3 regions of the Mesorhizobium sp. WSM4819 genome follow, and region 2 is predicted to be linked to each of the others. Evidence: predicted binding sites of a transcription regulator. Region 2 holds the regulator's gene; each other region holds the start of a gene.
What was found. The regulator LexA, encoded in region 2, represses DNA repair genes until DNA is damaged. The targets are predictions, from matches to a motif close to TGTTCNNNNTGTGTTCNG.

Region 1 (6,872 bases), on a different contig from region 2:
TGCCGGCTGCGGCGATGACAAGGGGAAATCCGGGTGACATGATCGCGGCATGGACAATGAACGCATTGCCGAACTTTTCGAAGGCCTCGGACCGGTCAGCATTCGCAAGATGTTCGGCGGCAAGGGCATCTATTTCGACGGCGTGATCGTCGCCATCGTCATTCGTGACGAATTGATGCTGAAAGCCGATGCGGAAAGCGCGCCCGAATTCGAGGCGGCCGGCTGCCGGCAATGGACCTATACGGGGTCGCGGCACGGCAAGCTGGTGTCGATGCCGTATTGGAGCGTTCCCGACAGCGCCTTCGACGATCCGGATGAGATGGCGGTCTGGGCACGCCTGGCCTATGAGGCGGGGCTGCGTGCCGGCAAATAGGTGTGTCCGCTAGCCACTCAGCTAAAGACAATCGCTCCAGGTTGGCGCCGCCCCTCCCCGTGAAGGACGGGGAGAGGGGTCGCCGGCGTCGCGGCCAAGCCCCTTCTCCCCGTCCTTGACGGGGAGAAGGTCCCGGCAGGGGGTTGAGGGGCGGCGCCAACATCCGGGGTTTCAAGCCAGGTCGCGCGCCTCGGGCACGAATGCCAGCGCCTCGGCAAAGATAGCGCTCGTGAAGGTGGCGCTCTCGACGGCGAGCATTGCTGCGGCAACGCCTTCGCGCAGCGCTGCGCCCAGCGTTAGGCCGCGCAGCAGGGCGGCCATCGTCGCGCCCGCCAGCGCATCGGCGGCGCCGGTCGCATCCGCCGGCTTTTGTGACGTAGGCGGAGAGATCGAAAACGCGTCGGTTTCGTCGAAACCGAGCACTGGACCGTCGCCAGTGGTGACCACGCCGCCTCTGAGGCCCGCACGCCTCAGGCCGTCGATGATATCTTGCTCCGCAGCGTCGATACCGACAGCGGCGAGCGCGCCGGCCTCGCGCCGGTCCATGAAGGCCAGCGCCAGACTGCCCAGCACCGGCGCGAGCCGCGCCGCCTTGTCTGGTGAAGCGGCGAGGGCGAAGACAGGCTTGCCGGCGGCAAGCTCCACCAGCCGCTCGAGCGCCGCCGACGGCAGGTTTGCGTCGCAAAGGACTGCATCGGCGGTGCTGATTGCCTCGCGCACCTTGGCACGGCGGATCTGCTTGGCAAGCGCCAGGTCGTAGAGCGCCATGTCGGCGAGGCCGGCGATCAGCGCGCCGTCGCCGTCGATCAGCACTGTGTTGCTCGGCGTCGTGCGATCGAGGAACACCACGGAAAGATCGGCAATCCCCGCCACAGCAATGGCGCGTGAAACGGTATCGGCCAGAACATCGCCGCCGCGAACCGAAAGCAGCGAGCCGGAGATGCCGCGGCGCACGGCGCAGCGCAGGGCATTGAAGACGGCGCCGCCGACTTCCTCGCGCATCGTGCCGGGGTTCGACGCCGCCGGCACGAAGGCGCCCGAAACCTGGCCGCGCCGCTCGATATAGACGCCGCCTACTGCCAGGATCGTCGGCGACTTCATCATGCCGATGAGATGACCTTTGCTGTTCCCGGTGAGACTAGGTTGCCAGGCGGAACCCGGCAACCCGAAGCGCGATTCGGAAGATGCCCAGCAGAATCCTGCGGGGGAAACGGGATACATCCTGGGGTGAAAGCGCGAAACAAAAAAAGAACAAATCCGGATATTGTTGGTTTTTCAATCGGTTGTATCCCCTTGCCAATCGAGAACAAAAAAGGTACAAATTGATAGGGATTACGGATTGTCCGGCCTTCATTGACGACCAAGGGGTGATGTATCATGGCTCAGAATTCTTTGCGGCTTGTAGAGGACAAAACGGTGGACAAATCAAAGGCTCTGGATGCGGCGCTGTCGCAAATCGAGCGTGCCTTCGGCAAGGGCTCGATCATGCGGCTCGGCGCAAACGAGCAGGTCGTCGAGATCGAAACGGTGCCGACCGGTTCGCTTGGCCTCGACATCGCGCTCGGCGTCGGCGGCCTGCCGCGCGGCCGCATCATCGAGATCTACGGGCCGGAAAGCTCGGGCAAGACGACGCTGGCGCTGCACACTGTGGCGGAGGCCCAGAAGAAGGGCGGCATCTGCGCCTTCGTCGATGCCGAGCACGCGCTCGACCCGGTCTATGCCCGCAAGCTCGGCGTCGACCTCGAAAACCTCTTGATCTCGCAGCCCGATACCGGCGAGCAGGCGCTGGAGATCTGCGACACGCTGGTGCGTTCCGGCGCCATCGACGTGCTGGTGGTCGATTCGGTCGCGGCGCTGACGCCGCGCGCCGAAATCGAAGGCGAGATGGGCGATTCGCTGCCCGGCCTGCAGGCCCGCCTGATGAGCCAGGCGCTGCGCAAGCTGACCGCCTCGATCTCGCGCTCCAACACCATGGTCATCTTCATCAACCAGATCCGCATGAAGATCGGCGTCATGTTCGGCTCGCCAGAGACCACGACCGGCGGCAACGCGCTGAAATTCTATGCTTCGGTGCGCCTCGACATTCGCCGCATCGGCTCGGTCAAGGACCGCGACGAGGTCGTCGGCAACCAGACCCGCGTCAAGGTGGTCAAGAACAAGCTGGCGCCGCCCTTCAAGGTGGTCGAGTTCGATATCATGTATGGCGAGGGCGTGTCCAAGACCGGCGAGCTGGTCGACCTCGGCGTCAAGGCCGGCGTGGTCGAAAAGTCGGGCGCCTGGTTCTCCTACAATTCGCAGCGTCTCGGCCAGGGCCGCGAGAATGCAAAACTGTTCCTGCGCGACAATCCCGATACGGCGCGCGAAATCGAATTGGCACTACGGCAGAATGCCGGGCTGATTGCAGAAAAGTTCCTCGAGAATGGTGGTTCCGAAGGCGGAGACGATGGTTTCGAGGACGAAGCCGGCGCCATGTAGGCTTCGGCAGTGGCCGGAGTTTGGCCATGATTCCCGCGCATCAGCTCCAGCCTGTGTAATCGAGTCCTGTATTGTTGCGTTCGAACCGCCGGCCTAGCGCCGGCGGTTTGCGTTTCAGCGGTGGCGCCGAGATGACCGGCAAGCCGGCAACGAGATGACCGGCAAGCCGGCAACGAGATGACCGGCAAGCCCCGCAAATTGGCCCAATTCCGTGTTTCTGGACAGGGTGCAACGCGGCGGCTAAAAGGCCATGTCCATTTGCCGTCGGCCGCGCCGGCGGCTCTCTCTAAAAGCTAAAAGGCAGTATTCATGAGTGGCGTGAACGAGATCCGGTCGACATTCCTCGACTATTTCCGCAAGGAGGGTCACGAGGTCGTCGCGTCGAGCCCGCTGGTGCCGCGCAACGACCCGACACTGATGTTCACCAATGCCGGCATGGTGCAGTTCAAGAACGTTTTCACCGGCCTGGAAAAGCGACCCTATTCGCGTGCCACGACGGCTCAGAAGAGTGTTCGCGCCGGCGGCAAGCACAACGATCTCGACAATGTCGGCTACACCGCACGCCACCTGACCTTCTTCGAGATGCTCGGTAATTTCTCGTTCGGCGACTATTTCAAGGAGCGCGCCATCGAGCTTGCCTGGAACCTGATCACCAGGGAGTTCGGGTTGAAGAAGGACAAGCTGCTGGTCACGGTCTATCACACCGACGACGAGGCTGCCGGCTACTGGAAGAAGATCGCCGGCTTTTCCGACGATCGCATCATCCGCATTCCGACCTCGGACAATTTCTGGGCGATGGGCGACACCGGACCTTGCGGTCCGTGCTCGGAGATCTTCATCGACCGTGGCGAGCACATCTGGGGCGGCCCTCCCGGCAGCCCCGAGGAGGATGGCGACCGTTTCCTCGAATTCTGGAACCTGGTGTTCATGCAGTATGAACAGGTGACGAAGGATGAGCGCATCGACCTGCCGCGCCCGTCGATCGACACCGGCATGGGCCTGGAGCGCATGGCCTCCATTCTGCAAGGGGTCGAGAGCGTCTTCGAGACCGACCTGTTCCGTCACCTGATCGAGGCCGCGTCATCCGCGCTCGGCCGCGGTCCGGATGCCGACACCGTCGGATCGTTCCGCGTCATCGCCGACCATTTGCGTTCGTCCTGCTTTCTGGTGGCCGACGGCGTGCTGCCGTCCAATGAGGGCCGCGGCTACGTGCTGCGTCGCATCATGCGCCGCGCCATGCGCCATGCGCAGCTATTGGGCGCCGGTGATCCGCTGATGTGGCGGCTGGTGCCGGCGCTGGTGCGCGAGATGGGCCAGGCCTATCCGGAACTGGTGCGCGGCGAACAGATGATCACCGAGACGCTGAAGCTTGAAGAAACCCGTTTCCGCAAAACGCTGGTGCGCGGCTTGGGCCTGCTTTCGGAAGCGACGGAAAAGCTGGGTGCCGGCGACATGCTGGATGGCGAGACCGCCTTCAAGCTCTACGACACCTATGGCTTTCCGCTCGATCTGACGCAGGACGCGCTGCGTCAGCGCAACATCTCGGTCGATCTTGCCGGCTTCACCAATGCGATGGAGCAGCAGAAGGCCGAGGCGCGCAAGAGCTGGGCTGGTTCCGGCGAGGCGGCGACCGAAACAGTGTGGTTCCCGGTGCGCGAGAAGCATGGCGCCACCGAGTTCCTCGGCTACGAGACCGAGCAGGCGGAAGGCCTCATCCAGGCGCTGGTCAGGGACGGCAAGATCGTCGACAGCGCCGCCAACGGCGAGGCGGTTGCCGTAGTCGTCAACCAGACGCCGTTCTATGGCGAATCCGGCGGCCAGGTGGGTGATACCGGCGTCATTTCAGGCGAAGGGTTCTCAATCGAGATCTCCGATACGCAGAAGAAGGCCGACGGGCTTTTCGTGCATCTCGGCAAGGTGGCCGACGGCACGGTCGACACGGGCGCGACCGTCGAACTGAAGGTCGACCATGCGCGCCGCTCCAGGCTGCGCGCGAACCATTCCGCGACGCATCTGATCCACGAAGCGCTGCGCGAGGTGCTCGGCACCCATGTCGCGCAGAAGGGCTCACTGGTCGCGCCCGAGCGTCTGCGCTTCGACATCTCGCACAACAAGCCGATCTCGCCTGACGAGATCGAAGAGGTCGAGCGGATGGCGAACGAGATCGTCGTCCAGAACAGCCCGGTCACCACGCGGCTGATGTCGGTCGACGATGCCATCGCCGAAGGCGCCATGGCGCTGTTCGGCGAAAAATATGGCGATGAGGTGCGCGTCGTTTCGATGGGCACGGGCTTGCATGGCGCCAAGGCCAACCGGCCCTATTCGGTCGAGCTATGCGGCGGCACCCATGTCAGGGCGACCGGCGATATCGGTCTGGTGCGCATCGTGTCGGACAGCGCCGTCGCCGCCGGCGTGCGCCGCATCGAGGCGCTGACCGGAGAGGCGGCCAGAAAGCATCTCGACGAGCAGGACAAACGGTTGAAGGCCACTGCGGCGGCGCTGAAGATTTCGCCGACCGACGTGCCGGCGCGCGTCGAGGCGCTGCTCGACGAGCGAAAGAAGCTCGAGAAAGAACTGACCGAAGCGCGCAAGAAACTGGCGCTGGGCGACCGCTCGCCAGCCGGCGTGCCTGCCGAGAACGAGACCATTGCCGGTGTCGGCTTCCTCGGCAAGGCGGTATCGGGCGTCGCGCCGAAGGATTTGAAGCCGTTGGCCGATGCCGGCAAGAAGTCGCTCGGCTCCGGCGTCGTCGTCTTCGTCGGCGCCGGCGAGGACAACAAGGCCAGCGTCGTGGTCGGCGTCACCGACGACCTGACCGGCCGCTTCAGCGCTGTCGATCTGGTCCGCGTAGCGTCCGCGGCATTGGGCGGGCAGGGCGGCGGCGGTCGGCCTGACATGGCCCAGGCCGGCGGCCCGGACGCCTCGAGGGCCGAAGACGCGATCGCTGCGGTGAAGGCGGCCCTGGAGGCGGCCTGATCGGTTGCTGGGAGGCACCCCCCTCTGTCCTGCAGGACAGAGGGGGGTGCTGTCCCTCGGCCTTTCGGACTTTGTCACCCGGCCTTTTCAGTACGGGCAAAACTCTCCCGTCCGGCGATGCGAGCCCACCAGTCCCGAATATCGGCAAACTCCGCCAGCAGGTTTTGCCCCTCAGTGACCTTGACGAAATAGCCGATGATGGGTGCTGCATGCAGGTCGGCCAGCGTCAGTTGCTCGCCCAGCAGCCACGGCCCGGCGGCTTTCAGTGAGGTGAGTGCGCGAAGCACTGTCGCCGCCTGCAGAAGCCCATTGGCGATCAAAGCCTCGTCAGGCGCCGTTTTCTCCAGCCGCTCGACGGCGACATCCCAGACCATGGCTCGATAGGCATAGGCGTCGAGCATGCCGATGATCTGGTTCATACGTGCGCGAGGCCGGGCTTCGGCCGGTTGCAACGTGGGGCCTTCGAAGGCTTCGTCGACATAGCGGGCGATCGCGCCGGTCTCGAAGAGGCGGAACCCGTCATGCTCGAAGGCCGGGATGCGGCCGAACGGCTGATGGTCGAGATACCAGCCCGGAAAGCCGTCCGCCGCAAAGATGTCGACCGGCACGAGTTCGTAGCCGATGCCTTTTTCCTCGAGTGCGAGGCGGACGATGCGCACATAGACGCTGTAGTCCGCCCCGTAGACGACGGGCCTGCTCACAACGCTGGTCAGGCCATCGCCTTCTGCAGATTCTCGTCGATCTTGTCGAGGAAGCCGGTGGTCGAAAGCCATGGCTGGTCGGGACCGATCAGCAGCGACAGATCCTTGGTCATGAAGCCGGCTTCGACGGTCTGGATGCAGACTTTTTCCAGCGTCTCGGCAAAACGCATCAGCTCGGCATTGTCGTCGAGTTTGGCGCGGTGCGCCAGGCCGCGCGTCCAGGCGAAGATCGAGGCGATCGAATTGGTCGAGGTTTCCTCGCCCTTCTGGTGCTGCCGATAATGACGGGTGACGGTGCCGTGCGCCGCCTCCGCCTCCACCGTCTTGCCGTCCGGCGTCATCAGCAC
Region 2 (6,872 bases):
GCCGCTGCGCTGATCGTCGGCGTGCGTGCCGGCATCCCCGAAGAGATAAACGAATCGATGCGGCGCACCGGCATCTACCACATCATCTCCATTTCCGGCCTGCACATGGCGCTTGTCGCCGGCACCGTCATGGGATTGCTGCGCGGCGCCTTTGCGCTGTTTCCCAACTTTTCGTCGCGCCGGCCGGTCAAGAAATATGCGGCTGCTGCCGCACTCGTCTCCATCGCTGCCTATCTGATCTTTTCCGGTATCGTGGTCGCGGCTGAACGCAGCTTCATCATGCTGGCGGTAATGCTTGTCGCCATGCTGTTCGACCGGGCGGCACTCACCATGCGCAACCTGGCGATTTCGGCCATCGTCGTCATCGTCGTGTCGCCGCATGAGGTGGTCGGCGCAAGCTTCCAGATGTCCTTCGCCGCGACTGCGGCTCTCGTGGGCGCCTATGCCGGTTGGTCCGACTATCGTGCCGACAAGGCCACGGCGCCGCAACGGCGACGGTCACCGGTCGCTTTCGTCACGCGCAAGCTCGTCGCTGGGGCAGGCACCATCGCAATGACCTCCATCATTGCCGGCAGCGCCACCGCGCTGTTCGCCATCTGGCACTTCCAGCGCGTCTCGCCGCTCAGCCTGTTCGCCAATCTGGCCGTCATGCCGATCGTCACGATCGTCATGTTCCTGGCCGTCCTCAGCGCCTTGGCAATGCCTTTCGGCCTCGACGGCCCTTTCCTCTATATGATGGGCAAGGGCCTGACGGCGATGATCGCAATTTCGGGATGGATATCGGAGCGTTCGCCGGTCGATGCAGTCGGCCTGATTTCGTTGCAATCGGTCCTGCTGGTGACGGTCGCCCTGGTCATCGCCACGATGGCGACGACATGGCTGCGGCTTGCCGCACTTCCCTTTGCGCTCGCCGGCCTGCTGACGATTTCCGAGACGCGCACCCCCGACGTGCTGATTTCGGAGGATGCCCATCTGGTGGCGCTGCCGATCGGCGGCGGCGAACTTGCCGTCAACCGGATGCGTTCGAACGAATTCACCACCGACAACTGGAAACATGCGCTGGTTTCAACAACGATCGTCGAGCCGGAGACATTCGAAAAAGGAGATGTGCAGTTCGACATCGCCGACCCGGCCGACCTGCCGCCGGGAACGCCTTTCACCTGCACTGCCGGCCTGTGCCTGGCCCGGCATCCGTCCGGCGCGCTCATTGCGCTCGCCGACGACCGGAAAACCGCGCGGCCGGCCTGTGCCTTTGCGGATTTGATCATCATCGACGACGCCACAGCCTATTACAAACCCTGCCGCAACCCGCTGGTTCTCGTCGTCACCAAACGGCAGCTCGCTCGCATGGGCAGTGCCGCCGTCTTCTTCGATCCGCTATCGGCGACGACGCGCGCAGAAATCCGTTTTGCCGTCAGACAGCCATACAGGCCCTGGCATGAGCAGCGGCGATTTTCGCGCGAGGCGAGGGGCCTGCCGCCATACCGCAGGGCCGAGAAACCCAAGAAGCCTGCTCTTCAGTAACGCCGGATCAGTCCGACGAGCTTGCCCTGCACCTTGACCCGGTCCGGCCCGAAGATGCGCGTCTCGTAGGCCGGATTGGCGGCTTCCAGTGCGATCGAGGCACCTTTGCGGCGGAATCGTTTCAGCGTCGCCTCCTCCTCGTCGACCAGAGCGACAATGATCTCGCCAGGCTGGGCGGTGTCAGCGTTGCGGATGATGACCGTGTCGCCGTCGAAGATGCCGGCCTCGATCATCGAATCACCCTTGACCTCCAGCGCGTAGTGCGTGCCGCCGGTGATCATGTCCGGTGGCACCGAGATCGAATGCGTCTGGTGCTGGATGGCGTCGATCGGCACACCGGCAGCGATGCGGCCCATCACCGGTATGGAGACGGTGGCAACGACGTCGTCGTCATTGCCGGCCGCACGCATGCGCGACGGCGCCGGCTTGATCTGGCGTCCGAGGCCGCCCTGCCCAAGGGAGCCTTGAATGACGCTCGGCGAGAATTTGCGCGCCGCATTGAGGCCCGGCGCGATCGAATCGGGCAGGCGCAGCACCTCCAGCGCGCGGGCGCGGTTGGGCAGGCGGCGAATGAAACCGCGTTCCTCCAGCGCCGTGATCAGCCGGTGGATCCCTGATTTGGAGGCGAGGTCGAGCGCTTCCTTCATCTCGTCGAACGAGGGCGGAATGCCGCTTTCCTTCAGCCGTTCGTGAATGAACATCAGCAGTTCATGTTGTTTGCGTGTCAGCATCGCGACCCCCAACAGAATCAGAAAAACAAACCCAGAACAAACACTATCTGTTCCAGTTGTGTTCCGCAACCATTTAAAGTTTAATGAATGTGTTGACGTTTTGTTCAGCGTAGCATCAGCACGCTGCAGGCGGCGCCCGCTGCGGCTGCGGGAGCGAATGGCTCGCGCACGATCAGTCCGTTGGCGTCGGCCAGCATTCTGAGCATCGAGGAATCCTGGATACTGAACGGCGTTGCCTCAAGCGTGCCAGCTTCTTCCTCCACCTCCGCGCGTACATAGTCCTGCCTGAGATCGTTGGCCGGCATGGCGGCGCCGAGCCGCGCCTGACGCATGTCCTGGCGGAAGGCGCGGCCGCCGAGCCGCGCCAGCAGCGGCTTCAGAAAGAGCTGCGAGCAGACCAGGCTGGCCACCGGATTGCCGGGCAGGCCGATGCAGCGGATGGCGCCCAGCCGCCCGAACATCAGTGGCTTGCCGGGCCGCATGGCGATTTTCCAGAAATCAAGCGCCATGCCTTCGCCGGTCAGCACGTCATGGACGAGGTCATGGTCGCCGACCGAGGCGCCGCCCAGCGTGACGATGACGTCCGCGCCTGCGTCGACGGCTTTTGTCACCAGCGCGGCGATCGCCTCCTTGCGGTCGGGGGCGATGCCGAGATCGAGTGCGCTGGCGCCGACCGAGCGGGCCGCGGCGGCGACGCCATAGGCATTGGAGGAGATGATCTGGTCGGGGCCAAGGTCGCTGCCCGGCGGCAGCAATTCGTCGCCGGTGGCGATGATGGCGACCAGCGGCCGTTTCACCACGCGGACCTGCTGGTGGTTGGCCGACGCCGCCAGCGACAATGCCGCCGGATCTAGCAGGCGGCCTTTCTCCAGCAGCGCGTCGCCCTTCGAGAAATCGAGCCCGAGGCGGCGGATGTTGCGGCCTTCAACCGTCGGCGCGGTCACTTCGACCATGCCGCCACCGAGGTCGCGGACATTCTCCTGGATGACGATGGTGTCGGCGCCTGCGGGAAGCGGCGCGCCGGTGAAGATGCGCACGGCCTGCGCTGGGCCGACTGTTCCGGCAAAGCCTCGTCCGGCCGGCGCCATGCCGATCACCGAAAGTCTCGCGGGCACGGACGCGACATCGTCGGCCCGCACGGCATAGCCGTCCATGGCCGACGCGTTGAATGGCGGCTGGGTGCGGAGCGCCATGAGCGGCTCCGCCAGCACGCGGTCGGCGGCATCCATCAGGGCGACGCTTTCAGCCTGCAAGGGCGCAGCATCCGCAAGCAGGTGCTCGAGCGCCTCGGCGACCGCAAGCAGCGCCATTATTGGCCTGCCCTCTGGGCATCCGCCTTGTAGTCGCCGGATTTGCCGCCGGTCTTTTCCACCAGCCTGATGCCGGAGATCGCCATGCCGCGATCGACCGCCTTGGCCATATCATAGATGGTCAGGCAGGCGACCGAGACGGCGGTCAGCGCTTCCATCTCGACGCCGGTCTTGCCGGTGACGCGGGCCAGCGCCGTGACCTTCAGGCCGGGCAGCGTCGCGTCAGGTTCGATGTCTACCGATACCTTGGTCAACAGCAGCGGATGGCAGAGCGGGATCAGCTCATGCGTCCTCTTGGCCGCCATGATGCCGGCGATGCGCGCCGTGCCCAGCACGTCGCCCTTCTTGGCATCGCCGTCGAGAATCATTTTCAGCGTTTCGGGCCGCATCGAGACAAGACCTTCGGCGATTGCCGTGCGGGTCGTCTCCGCCTTGTCGCCGACATCGACCATATTGGCTTCGCCTTCCGCGCCAAGATGGGTGAGGGCGGCCGACATCGTCAGGTCACCCTGGAGCGACGTGCGTCCGTTTGGACGCACAAAGTACACTCTGACGCTTTGTATCTATGCATCATGCTCTCCGAACATCGATTCCGATTTTCGGGCAGATGCATTGGCGGGCGCCTTGCCCGTCAAAAGCAGGTGCGTCGCAGTGGCCACGTCCTGTTGCCGCATCAGGCTCTCGCCGACGAGGAAAGTGCCAATGTCGCTCCGTTCCAGCCTGCGGCAGTCCTGGTGCGAGAAAATACCGCTCTCGCTGACCAGCAGTCGGTCGGCCGGCACCATAGCCGCGAGCCGCTCCGATGTCTCGATGCTGGTTTCGAACGTCCGCAGATTGCGGTTGTTGATGCCGATCAGCCGCGACGACAGTTTCAGCGCGCGTTCCGTCTCGGCCTCGTCATGCACCTCGACCAGCGCATCCATGCCGAGCTCGAACGCCGTCGTTTCGAGTTCCCTGGCCACGGCGTCATCGACGCTCGCCATGATGATCAGGATGGCGTCCGCGCCCCACGCACGGGCCTCGAACACCTGATAGGGCTCGAACAGAAAATCCTTGCGCAAAGCCGGCAATGTCACGGCGCTGCGCGCATCGGTGAGGAATTCAGGCGCCCCCTGGAAAGACGGCGCATCGGTCAGCACCGAGAGGCAGGCAGCCCCACCTTTGGCATAGGCCGTGGCCAGCGCCGGCGGATCGAAATCGGCGCGGATCAGGCCCTTGGACGGGCTCGCCTTCTTGATCTCGGCGATCAGCGCGAAACTGCCGGATTTGCGTTTGGCTTCAAGGGCCGAGAGAAAGCCGCGTGGTGCGTCGGCATCCTTGGCCTGCGCCTTGATTTCGGCAAGCGGCACCCGCGCCTTCGCCGCCGCGATCTCGTCGCGCTTGTAGGCTCCGATCTTGCGCAGGATATCAGACACGGCGCTATCCGTTCGAAATCTCGACCAGCCGGTCAAGCACCTTCAGCGCGCGGCCGCTGTCGATGGCTTGCGCCGCCGTCGCCATGCCATCGGCAAGCGTCGTCGCCTTTCCCGCCACCACCAGTCCGGCGCCGGCGTTCATCAGCACCGTATCGCGAAAGGCACCGGCAGCGCCGCCCAGCATGTCGCGCAGCGCCTGGGCGTTGTAGGCGGCATCGCCGCCGCGCAATTCGTCCTTGGTATGCCGCTTCAGCCCGACCGCTTCCGGGGTCAGCGTAAAGCTGCGGATCTCGCCGCCGACCAGTTCGGCGACCTGGGTTTCGCCGGTGGTGGTGATCTCGTCATAGCCGTCGCCATGGGCGACCCAGGCGTGGTCGGCGCCCAGTGCCTTCAACGTCTCGGCCACCGGCATGATCCATTCCGGCAAGAAGACGCCAACCATCTGCCTGACGACACCAGCCGGATTGGAGAGCGGGCCAAGCAGGTTGAAGATGGTGCGGGTGCCGAGCTCGACGCGGATCGGGCCGACATGCTTCATCGCCGGATGATGCGCCGGCGCGAACATGAAGCCGACGCCTGCGTCGTGGATGCAGCGGCCGATCGTTTCCGGCGGGATGTCGAGCTTGACGCCGAGCGCGGTCAGCACGTCGGCGGCGCCGGTCTGCGAGGACAGTCCGCGATTGCCGTGCTTGGCCACCGGCACGCCGCAGGCGGCGATGACGAAGGCGGATGCGGTCGAGATGTTGACGCTGTGCGAATTGTCGCCTCCCGTGCCGACGATGTCGATGGCGCCAGCCGGCGCGTCGACGCGCAGCATCTTGGCGCGCATGGTGGCGACGGCGCCGGAAATCTCGCTCACCGTCTCGCCGCGCACGCGCAGCGCCATCAGGAAGCCGCCGATCTGGCCGGGCGTAGCGTCGCCCGACATGATGATGTCGAAGGCATCGCGCGCTTCCTCGAAGGAAAGGGAGCTGCCGGCGGCGACCTTGGCAATATGGGTCTTGAGCGCGCTCATCTGGTCAGGGCTTGGGCAATTGCGGTCTGGTCGATGCGAACGTCATATTGCGTCTGCAGCTGCGCCACCAATTGGTCGAGCAGGTCGTCGGACATGCCGGCGGTGAACGATTTCTGCGCGTCGTCCGGCACCGAGCTGGCGTCGGCTCCGGCAGGCTCGAAGACTTCGGCGATCCTGAACAGGATCTGTCCGTCGCCGGTGGGCGAGGGGATTAATCCGGTCCCGCCTTCGCCTTCGCCGAACATCGCAGCCGCCCCTTCCTTGCCGAAATCGGCGTCGTCCGCCCCGCGCTTGACGCCGCGCTTGGTCTGCTTCTCAAGCTTGAGCTCGCTCGCGATCACGTCGAGCGTGGTGCCGGCCTCGAGACGCTTTTCGAGCTCCTGCCCTTTTGCGGTGAGCCGCTTGGTCGTTTCCGCCGCCGTCCAGTCGGCCACTACCTTCTGGCGGACTTCATCCAGCGTGCGGTCGCGGGCCGGCGTGACCGAATCCACCTCGTAGAACACGAAGCCATTGTTGGCGGTGGTGAGGTCGGGATTTTCGGTGCCGGGTTCGGCATCGAACACCGCCTTGATGAGCTCTGGCGATTCCGGCAGATCCTTGACGATGGTGCCGTCCGGCCTCAGGCCGGTGCGATCGATCGCGTCGACGGTGACGACCTTCAGCTTCAGTTTTTCGGCCGCTTGCTCGAGCGTGCTGCCCGAAGCGCGGCTATCTTCGTAACTGTCGCGCACGTCGAGCAGAATGCGGCTTGCCTCGCCCAGCGCCAAGTCCTTGCGGATGTTGGCGGCCACTTCGGCCAGCGGCTTCACCACTTCGGGCTTGATCTCGGTGACGCGCAGCAGCACCGGACCGAAGGCGCCCTGAACGACCGGGCTGA
Region 3 (6,872 bases), on a different contig from region 2:
CCAGCTTGCCATGTCGCGGCTGCCGCGATCGAGCTTCGCGCTGATGCTGTCGTTGCTGCCGGTCACCGCCACGCTGATCGGCGTCATTGTGCTCCGCCAGATACCCAGCCCTACCGATTGCATCGGCATCGCGCTGGTGGTGGCCGGCGTCGCTTTTCACAAACCGGCAAATGCCTGATCAGGCAAGCTTCTCCTTGAGAAAGGCGATCGTCCGGCCCCAGGCGAGGTCCGCCGCGTTCTTGTCGTAGCGAGCCGCCGACGTGTCATTGTTGAAAGCATGATTGGCACCTTCATAGACATGGATCGTGTACTCGACTTCGGCTGCATCGAGCTCCTTCCTGAAGGCGTCGATACCGGCATTGATGCGGGTGTCGAGCCCGGCATAATGCAGCAGCAGCGCCGCCTTGATCTTCGGCACATCCTCGGCCTTCGGCTGCATGCCGTAATAGGCGACAGCGGCAGCCAGATCCGGCGCATTGGCAGCCAGTGTGTTCACCGTGGCGCCGCCCCAGCAGAAGCCGACCGCGCCGACCTTGCCGTTGCCATCCTCGCTGCCCCTGAGGAAAGCGGCCGTTGCGACCGCATTGGCGGTGGTCTGCGCCGGATCGAGCTTGGAAAACTGCTCGCGCGCCTTGTCTTCGTCGGCCGGCGTGCCGCCGAGCGGCGACAGGAAGTCCGGGGCCAGTGCAACGAAGCCTTCCAGCGCCACGCGCCGCGTCACATCGCGTATATGCGGGTTCAGCCCCCTGTTCTCATGCACGACGATGACGGTGCCGAGCTTGCCGGACTGGCCGGCCGGCTTGACCAGATAGCCCTTCATCTCGCCACCGCTGCCGGGATAGCTGATGTCCTCGCCGGTCACGCGTGAATCGTCCCCGGCAACAATCGCCGCCCGGGCCGAATTCGCCGCCAGCAGCGGCACAATTGCGGCGGCCGCCGCACCTGATCCGGCAAGCCTGGTCAACTGTTCCATGAAGCGGCGCCGGTCGAGCGTCAGATGCGTGTATTCGTCATAGGCGTCGATCATCGCCTGGGTAATGGCGGGTCTGGTGACGGCGGGGCTGGCAGGGCTCGGTTTTGTCATGGCGCTCTCCTCGGCTTCGGGAACATGTCCGCCGCGCAAGATAGGGCAGAAGCCCGCACGGTCCAGTCACGGATCGGTGAGGCGCTGCTGACGCAAGCGCAGGTCCGCCAGACCGGCGGCTGGTCCAGGATGACACCGTTCGACTGGTGCGCTGTCCCACTTTCTCCGACCCGCCGTCCTGTCGAGCAGGCCGGCGCTACGGCTGGCGTGCCATCGGATTTGAAGCTCCCCCGGCTGGACAGAGAACAAAACGGAGACACTTCTGGCCTTTCGCTGCCGAATCACTACATTCGGGGGAGATGTCCGGCTTTTCGGAAGATATGCCTTTTTTTGATGAACGGAACGCGCGCCCCGTGGCCCCGTCGGGCATTGCTGCGCGCGCCATGGCTGCCCGCAGCGGCCATGCCAATGCGCCCGATTATCTGAACGGGCTCAACCCCGAGCAGCGGCTGGCGGTGGAAACCACCGAGGGTCCGGTTCTGGTGCTGGCCGGCGCCGGCACCGGCAAGACGCGCGTCCTGACCACCCGCATCGCTCACATCCTCGCCACCGGCAAGGCCTTCCCGTCGCAGATCCTCGCCGTCACCTTCACCAACAAGGCGGCGCGCGAGATGAAGCAGCGCATCGGCCTGCTGATCGGCGAAGGCAATGTCGAAGGCATGCCGTGGCTCGGCACCTTCCACTCGATTGGAGTGAAGCTGCTGCGCCGCCACGCCGAACTTGCCGGGCTCAGATCCGACTTCACCATTCTCGACACCGACGACGTCGTGCGCCTGATCAAGCAGCTCATCCAGGCCGAAGGACTGGACGACAAACGCTGGCCGGCCAAGCAGTTCGCCCAGATGATCGACGGCTGGAAGAACAAGGGGCTTGGCCCCGCCGAGATTGCCGAGGGCGACGCCCGCGCCTTCGCCAACGGCAAGGGGCGTGAGCTCTACAAGGCCTATCAGGAGCGGCTGAAGACGCTGAACGCCTGCGACTTCGGCGATCTCCTGTGCCACCCGATCCGTATCTTCCGCGCCAATCCGGACGTGCTGAAGGAATACCACAAGCGCTTCAAGTACATCCTCGTCGACGAGTACCAGGACACCAACACCGCCCAGTACATGTGGCTGCGGCTGCTGGCGCAGCGGCCGGGTGCCGGACGAGCTTCAACATCAACAGGTTTGCAAACGGCCGAAGGCCGCAAGCCCGACCGGGCGTCCGAGCCCTTGCGAGGCCCCTCCCGCGACGCCGAAGGCGCGCAAAAAAGGGGGGTCGGGCCCGCGCCGGCAGGCGCGGAACAGCCCGTGAGCGAAAACAAAGTAAATATCTGCTGCGTCGGCGATGACGATCAATCCATCTACGGCTGGCGCGGGGCCGAGGTCGACAACATCCTGCGCTTCGACAAGGATTTCCCCGGCGCCACCATCATCCGGCTGGAACGCAACTACCGCTCCACCGCGCACATCCTCGGCACCGCCTCCCACCTCATCGCCCACAATGAAAGCCGCTTCGGCAAGACGCTGTTCACCGAAAAAATCGCCGAGGACGACGAGAAGGTGCATGTCCATGCCGCCTGGGATTCCGAGGAAGAGGCCCGCGCCGTCGGCGAAACCATCGAGGCCTACCAACGGCAGAAGCACAATCTCAACGACATGGCCATTCTTGTCCGCGCGTCCTTCCAGATGCGCGAGTTCGAGGACCGCTTCGTCACCCTCGGCCTCAACTACCGCGTCATCGGCGGCCCGCGCTTTTACGAGCGCCTCGAAATCCGCGACGCCCTGGCCTTCTTCCGCGTCGTCGCGCAAGGCGCAGACGACCTCGCCTTCGAGCGCATCGTCAACGTGCCGAAGCGCGGGCTGGGCGAAGCCACCATCCGCCAGATCCACGACACCGCCAGGGCGCTGCGCATCCCGATGCTGGAGGCTGCGGAAAAACTCGCCGAGAGCGACGAGCTGAAGCCGAAGCCGCGCGCAGCGCTGCGCGAAGTTGCCGCCAATTTCGAGCGCTGGCAAAAGGCGCTGGAGACCACGCCGCACACCGAACTGGCCGAGACCATCCTGGAGGAGAGCGGCTACACCGACATGTGGAAGAACGACCGCTCTGTAGAAGCGCCGGGCCGGCTGGAAAACCTCAAGGAACTGATCCGCTCCATGGAGGAGTACGAATCGCTGCGCTCCTTCCTCGAACATGTCGCGCTGGTGATGGACGCCGATCAGAACGCCGAGCTCGACGCCGTCAACATCATGACGCTGCATTCGGCCAAGGGCCTCGAATTCGAGACGGTTTTTCTGCCCGGCTGGGAGGAAGGTCTTTTTCCGCATCAGCGCGCGCTCGACGAGGGCGGCCGCTCCGGGCTCGAGGAAGAGCGGCGGCTGGCCTATGTCGGGCTGACCCGCGCCAAGAAGAACCTGCATTTGTGGTTCGTCTCCAACCGCCGCATCCACGGCCTGTGGCAATCGACGATCCCGTCGCGCTTCCTCGACGAATTGCCGGAAGCCCATGTCGAGGTCGCCGAGAGCGGCAGCTCCTATGGCGGCTACGGCAATGCCTATGGCGGCGGCTCTTTCGCCTCCGGGCGGGGCGGCCAGGCGGCAGGACGGCAAAATCCTTACGGCGCTTCGCGCTTCGACAATGTCGGCGCAGAAAAATCCGGCGCCTTCTCCAGCACCTATGCGACGCCGGGCTGGCAGCGCGCGCAACAGAACCGCACCGAGGCGACCGACCGCAACTGGGGCTCGCGCTCCGGCCACCAGGTCGAGCGCATCGGCTATGGCGAGACCGACAGTGGCTATGGCGCCGGCCGCACCTCGATCAAGGGCCGCACCATCGACGGCGAGCTGGTCGCCAAATCCGTCGCCGACACGCCATCCCGCTTCAATGTCGGCGACCGCGTCTTCCACCAGAAATTCGGCAACGGCAACATTTCTGCCATCGACGGCAACAAGCTGACCATCGACTTCGACAAGGCCGGCCAGAAACGCGTGCTGGACGGGTTTGTCACCGGGGTGTGAATATCCCCCTCACCGATAGCGCGCCTGGTTCCATTTGTGGCCGAGCAGCGACAGGATGATGATCAGCCCGTTGAAGAACTGGACATAGAAACCGCTCAGGCCTGCCGCGACGACGCCGGTCTGGATGAACGACACGGTGACCGCGCCGATGGCGCCGCCGACGACGGTACCGATGCCGCCCCAGGTCGGCGTGCCGCCAACGAACACCGATGCCAGCACCGGCAGCAGATAGCCGTCGCCGGCCGTCGGCCACCAGGTGAAGTTGATCATCACCGAAAAGGTGCCGGCGATCGCCGCCCCGATGCCGACGAAGACGAATACTTTCACCCGCACGCGCTTGACGTCGATGCCCATCTGCTGGGCGCTGTCGGGATTGTCGCCGACCACCTTCACCTGCGCGCCGAAACGATGCCTGTTGTAGAGCAGCGCCGACAGCACGACAAAGCCAATGGCCCAGAAGATCTGCACCGGGATGCCGTAAAGCTGGCTGGAGAAGATCTTGTAGGCCCAGCTGTCGGCAAGGCTGGTCAGCGCCGTCGACCTGCCTTCGTTGATGATCTGGATCAGGCCGCGCAGCAGGAAGTTCATGCCGAGCGTGGCGATCAGCGACGACAGCCCGCCATAGACGACCAGTGACCCGACAAGGAAGCCGAGCAACGTGCCCGTTCCAATGGCGGCGGCAATACCGAGAAACGGGTCGTAGCCGGCCTGCACGACCAGCGCGAACACCCATGAGGCAAAACCCATCGTCGCCGGAAACGACAGGTCGATCTCGCCGCAGGTGACGACGAAGACCAGCGGCACCACCACGAACAGCGCAACCGGCAGCGTGGTGAGCACGGAACTGTAGAGATACCAGGTGGTGAAGACGGTCGGGTTGGCGATCATGAACACCGTCATCATCACCACGAACACGGCAAGCGTGCCAAGTGCGGCGCGGTTGTCGAGGATGAAGCCGCGCATCCAGTGATCGGATGGGTGTTTCCACTCCTTCCGGGGGTTGCCGGGACGGGAGATGCCTGCGGACGGCTCGTGCAGATCGGGCTCCATTGTCTTGCTCATCGTGCTCTCTGCTCCGGGTCGCCGGCGTCGTGCAGTCCCGGCAATCCACCCGGATGCGCGACGTCTTCCATGAAGTTGATGAGGTCTTCGGCCGACTTGACCTGCCTGCGGTCGGCGGTGAGCGCGACCTTGCCGCGGTCCAGCACGACGAAACGATCGGCAATATCGAAGACGTGGTGGATGTTGTGGCCGATGAACAGGATCGACCGTCCGCTCGCCCGCACCTGGCGCACGAAATGGAAGACCTTGGCGGTTTCGGTCAGCGACAGCGCCGTCGTCGGCTCGTCGAGGATGATCAGGTCGGCCTGCTTGTAGATTGCCCGCGCGATCGCCACGCCCTGGCGTTCGCCGCCGGAAAGCTGGCCGACGATCGATTGCGGCGTGAACACTTTCGAGGTGAAGCCGATCTCGCGCATCAGCCGGCTCGCCTCCTCGATTTCCTTGTTGACCTTCAGCCAGCCGAGAAAGCCGGTGAGTTCGCGGCCCATGAAGATGTTGCGCACGATCGTCTGCTGCACGGCCAGCGCCCGGTCCTGGAATACCGTCTCGATGCCGGCGTCGCGCGAGCGCGCGGCGCTCCAGCCGGTCACCGGCTGGCCGCGGATGAGGATCTCGCCGCTGGTCGGCTTGACCACGCCGGAGAGGATCTTGATCAGCGTCGACTTGCCGGCGCCGTTGTCGCCGATCAGGCCGACCACCTCGCCGCGGTCGACGCTGAGATTGACCCCGCCCAGCGCATAGACCTGGCCATAGGACTTGCTGATGTCGCGCAGTTCTATAAGGCGTTCTGCCATGGCGATCCTCACTTGGTTCCGGCTGCGGTCGCAAGACCGGCAGCCGTGTCAAAAGGTCAGCGCAGCGCCTGCTTGGCGAGTTCGGCGACGATCTCGTAATTGTCAGGCGTGACGAAGCCGGCGCCGGTGTCGACATTCATTGGCGCCAGGCCCAGCACCACCTGCTGGCAGAGGCTGAGGATCGGCAGATAACCCTGCAGGAACGGCTGCTGGTCGGCCGTCAGCTGGACCCAGCCGCCCTTGAAGCCCTCGACGATTTGCGGGCTGGTGTCGAAGCCGAAATTGAAGATATCGCCAGCCTTCCTGCCCGCCGCCTGCATGTAGGTCGGGACGTTGCCCAGCATCTGTCCGCCGGGATAGCCAACCGCCTTGACGTCGGGATTGTTGAGGAGTGCTGCGGTAATCACCGGAATGGCCAGATTAGGGTCGGAAGCCCATTCGCCGCTCGGCGGCGAGGAGAGCTGGATGACCTCGACGCCCGCCTCTTTCAGGGCGGCGACCGTACCGCGCTCGCGCGCGCCGCGGCTCTCGTTCTCGAACGGGCCGATCATGATCGCCTTGTCGCCGGCCTTGAGCCCGGCCAGCTTGAACGCCTCGGCGCCGAGCGCGCGGCCCTGCTCTTCCTGCTGGGCGCCGACATAGCCGCCGCCGAACGCTGCCGTGACCTTCGGCACCGGCACGTTCTGGTACATCATCCTGATGCCGTCCTTGTGCGCCTGTTCGGCCAGCGGCATGATCGAAGCATCGCCCGGGTGGCCCATCATGGCGATGCCGCCGGGCTTGACCGCGACGGCCTCGCGCAATTGCTGCACCATCTTCTCGACATCCCACTGGGAGAAGATGTAGTCGACCTTCGGCCCAAGATCGGCCTCGGCCTGCTTGGCGCCATTGTAGACGATGGTGCCGAAGGCGTCGCCCTCGGCGCCGCCAACGAAG

Region 1: the regulator LexA is predicted to act here: its motif matches at 1,610-1,627, upstream of recA (recombinase RecA).
Region 3: the regulator LexA is predicted to act here: its motif matches at 1,326-1,343, upstream of AC0L18_RS20825 (ATP-dependent helicase).

What each region holds. Positions count from the first base shown of each region.
Region 1 is NZ_JBVVQO010000028.1:2,934-9,805, forward strand. It holds gene AC0L18_RS22340 (TfoX/Sxy family protein) at 50-373, shown strand; gene AC0L18_RS22345 (carbohydrate kinase family protein) at 545-1,477, opposite strand; gene recA (recombinase RecA) at 1,751-2,848, shown strand; gene alaS (alanine--tRNA ligase) at 3,158-5,824, shown strand; gene AC0L18_RS22360 (glutathione S-transferase family protein) at 5,899-6,525, opposite strand; gene AC0L18_RS22365 (NADP-dependent isocitrate dehydrogenase) at 6,534-6,872, opposite strand, start outside.
Region 2 is NZ_JBVVQO010000001.1:98,086-104,957, reverse strand. It holds gene AC0L18_RS00470 (ComEC/Rec2 family competence protein) at 1-1,524, shown strand, start outside; gene lexA (transcriptional repressor LexA) at 1,518-2,255, opposite strand; gene AC0L18_RS00460 (molybdopterin molybdotransferase MoeA) at 2,360-3,565, opposite strand; gene moaC (cyclic pyranopterin monophosphate synthase MoaC) at 3,565-4,062, opposite strand; gene trpC (indole-3-glycerol phosphate synthase TrpC) at 4,129-4,980, opposite strand; gene trpD (anthranilate phosphoribosyltransferase) at 4,985-5,995, opposite strand; gene AC0L18_RS00440 (SurA N-terminal domain-containing protein) at 5,992-6,872, opposite strand, start outside.
Region 3 is NZ_JBVVQO010000023.1:81,668-88,539, reverse strand. It holds gene AC0L18_RS20835 (EamA family transporter) at 1-178, shown strand, start outside; gene AC0L18_RS20830 (dienelactone hydrolase family protein) at 179-1,084, opposite strand; gene AC0L18_RS20825 (ATP-dependent helicase) at 1,384-4,080, shown strand; gene AC0L18_RS20820 (ABC transporter permease) at 4,090-5,142, opposite strand; gene AC0L18_RS20815 (ATP-binding cassette domain-containing protein) at 5,139-5,936, opposite strand; gene AC0L18_RS20810 (substrate-binding domain-containing protein) at 5,993-6,872, opposite strand, start outside.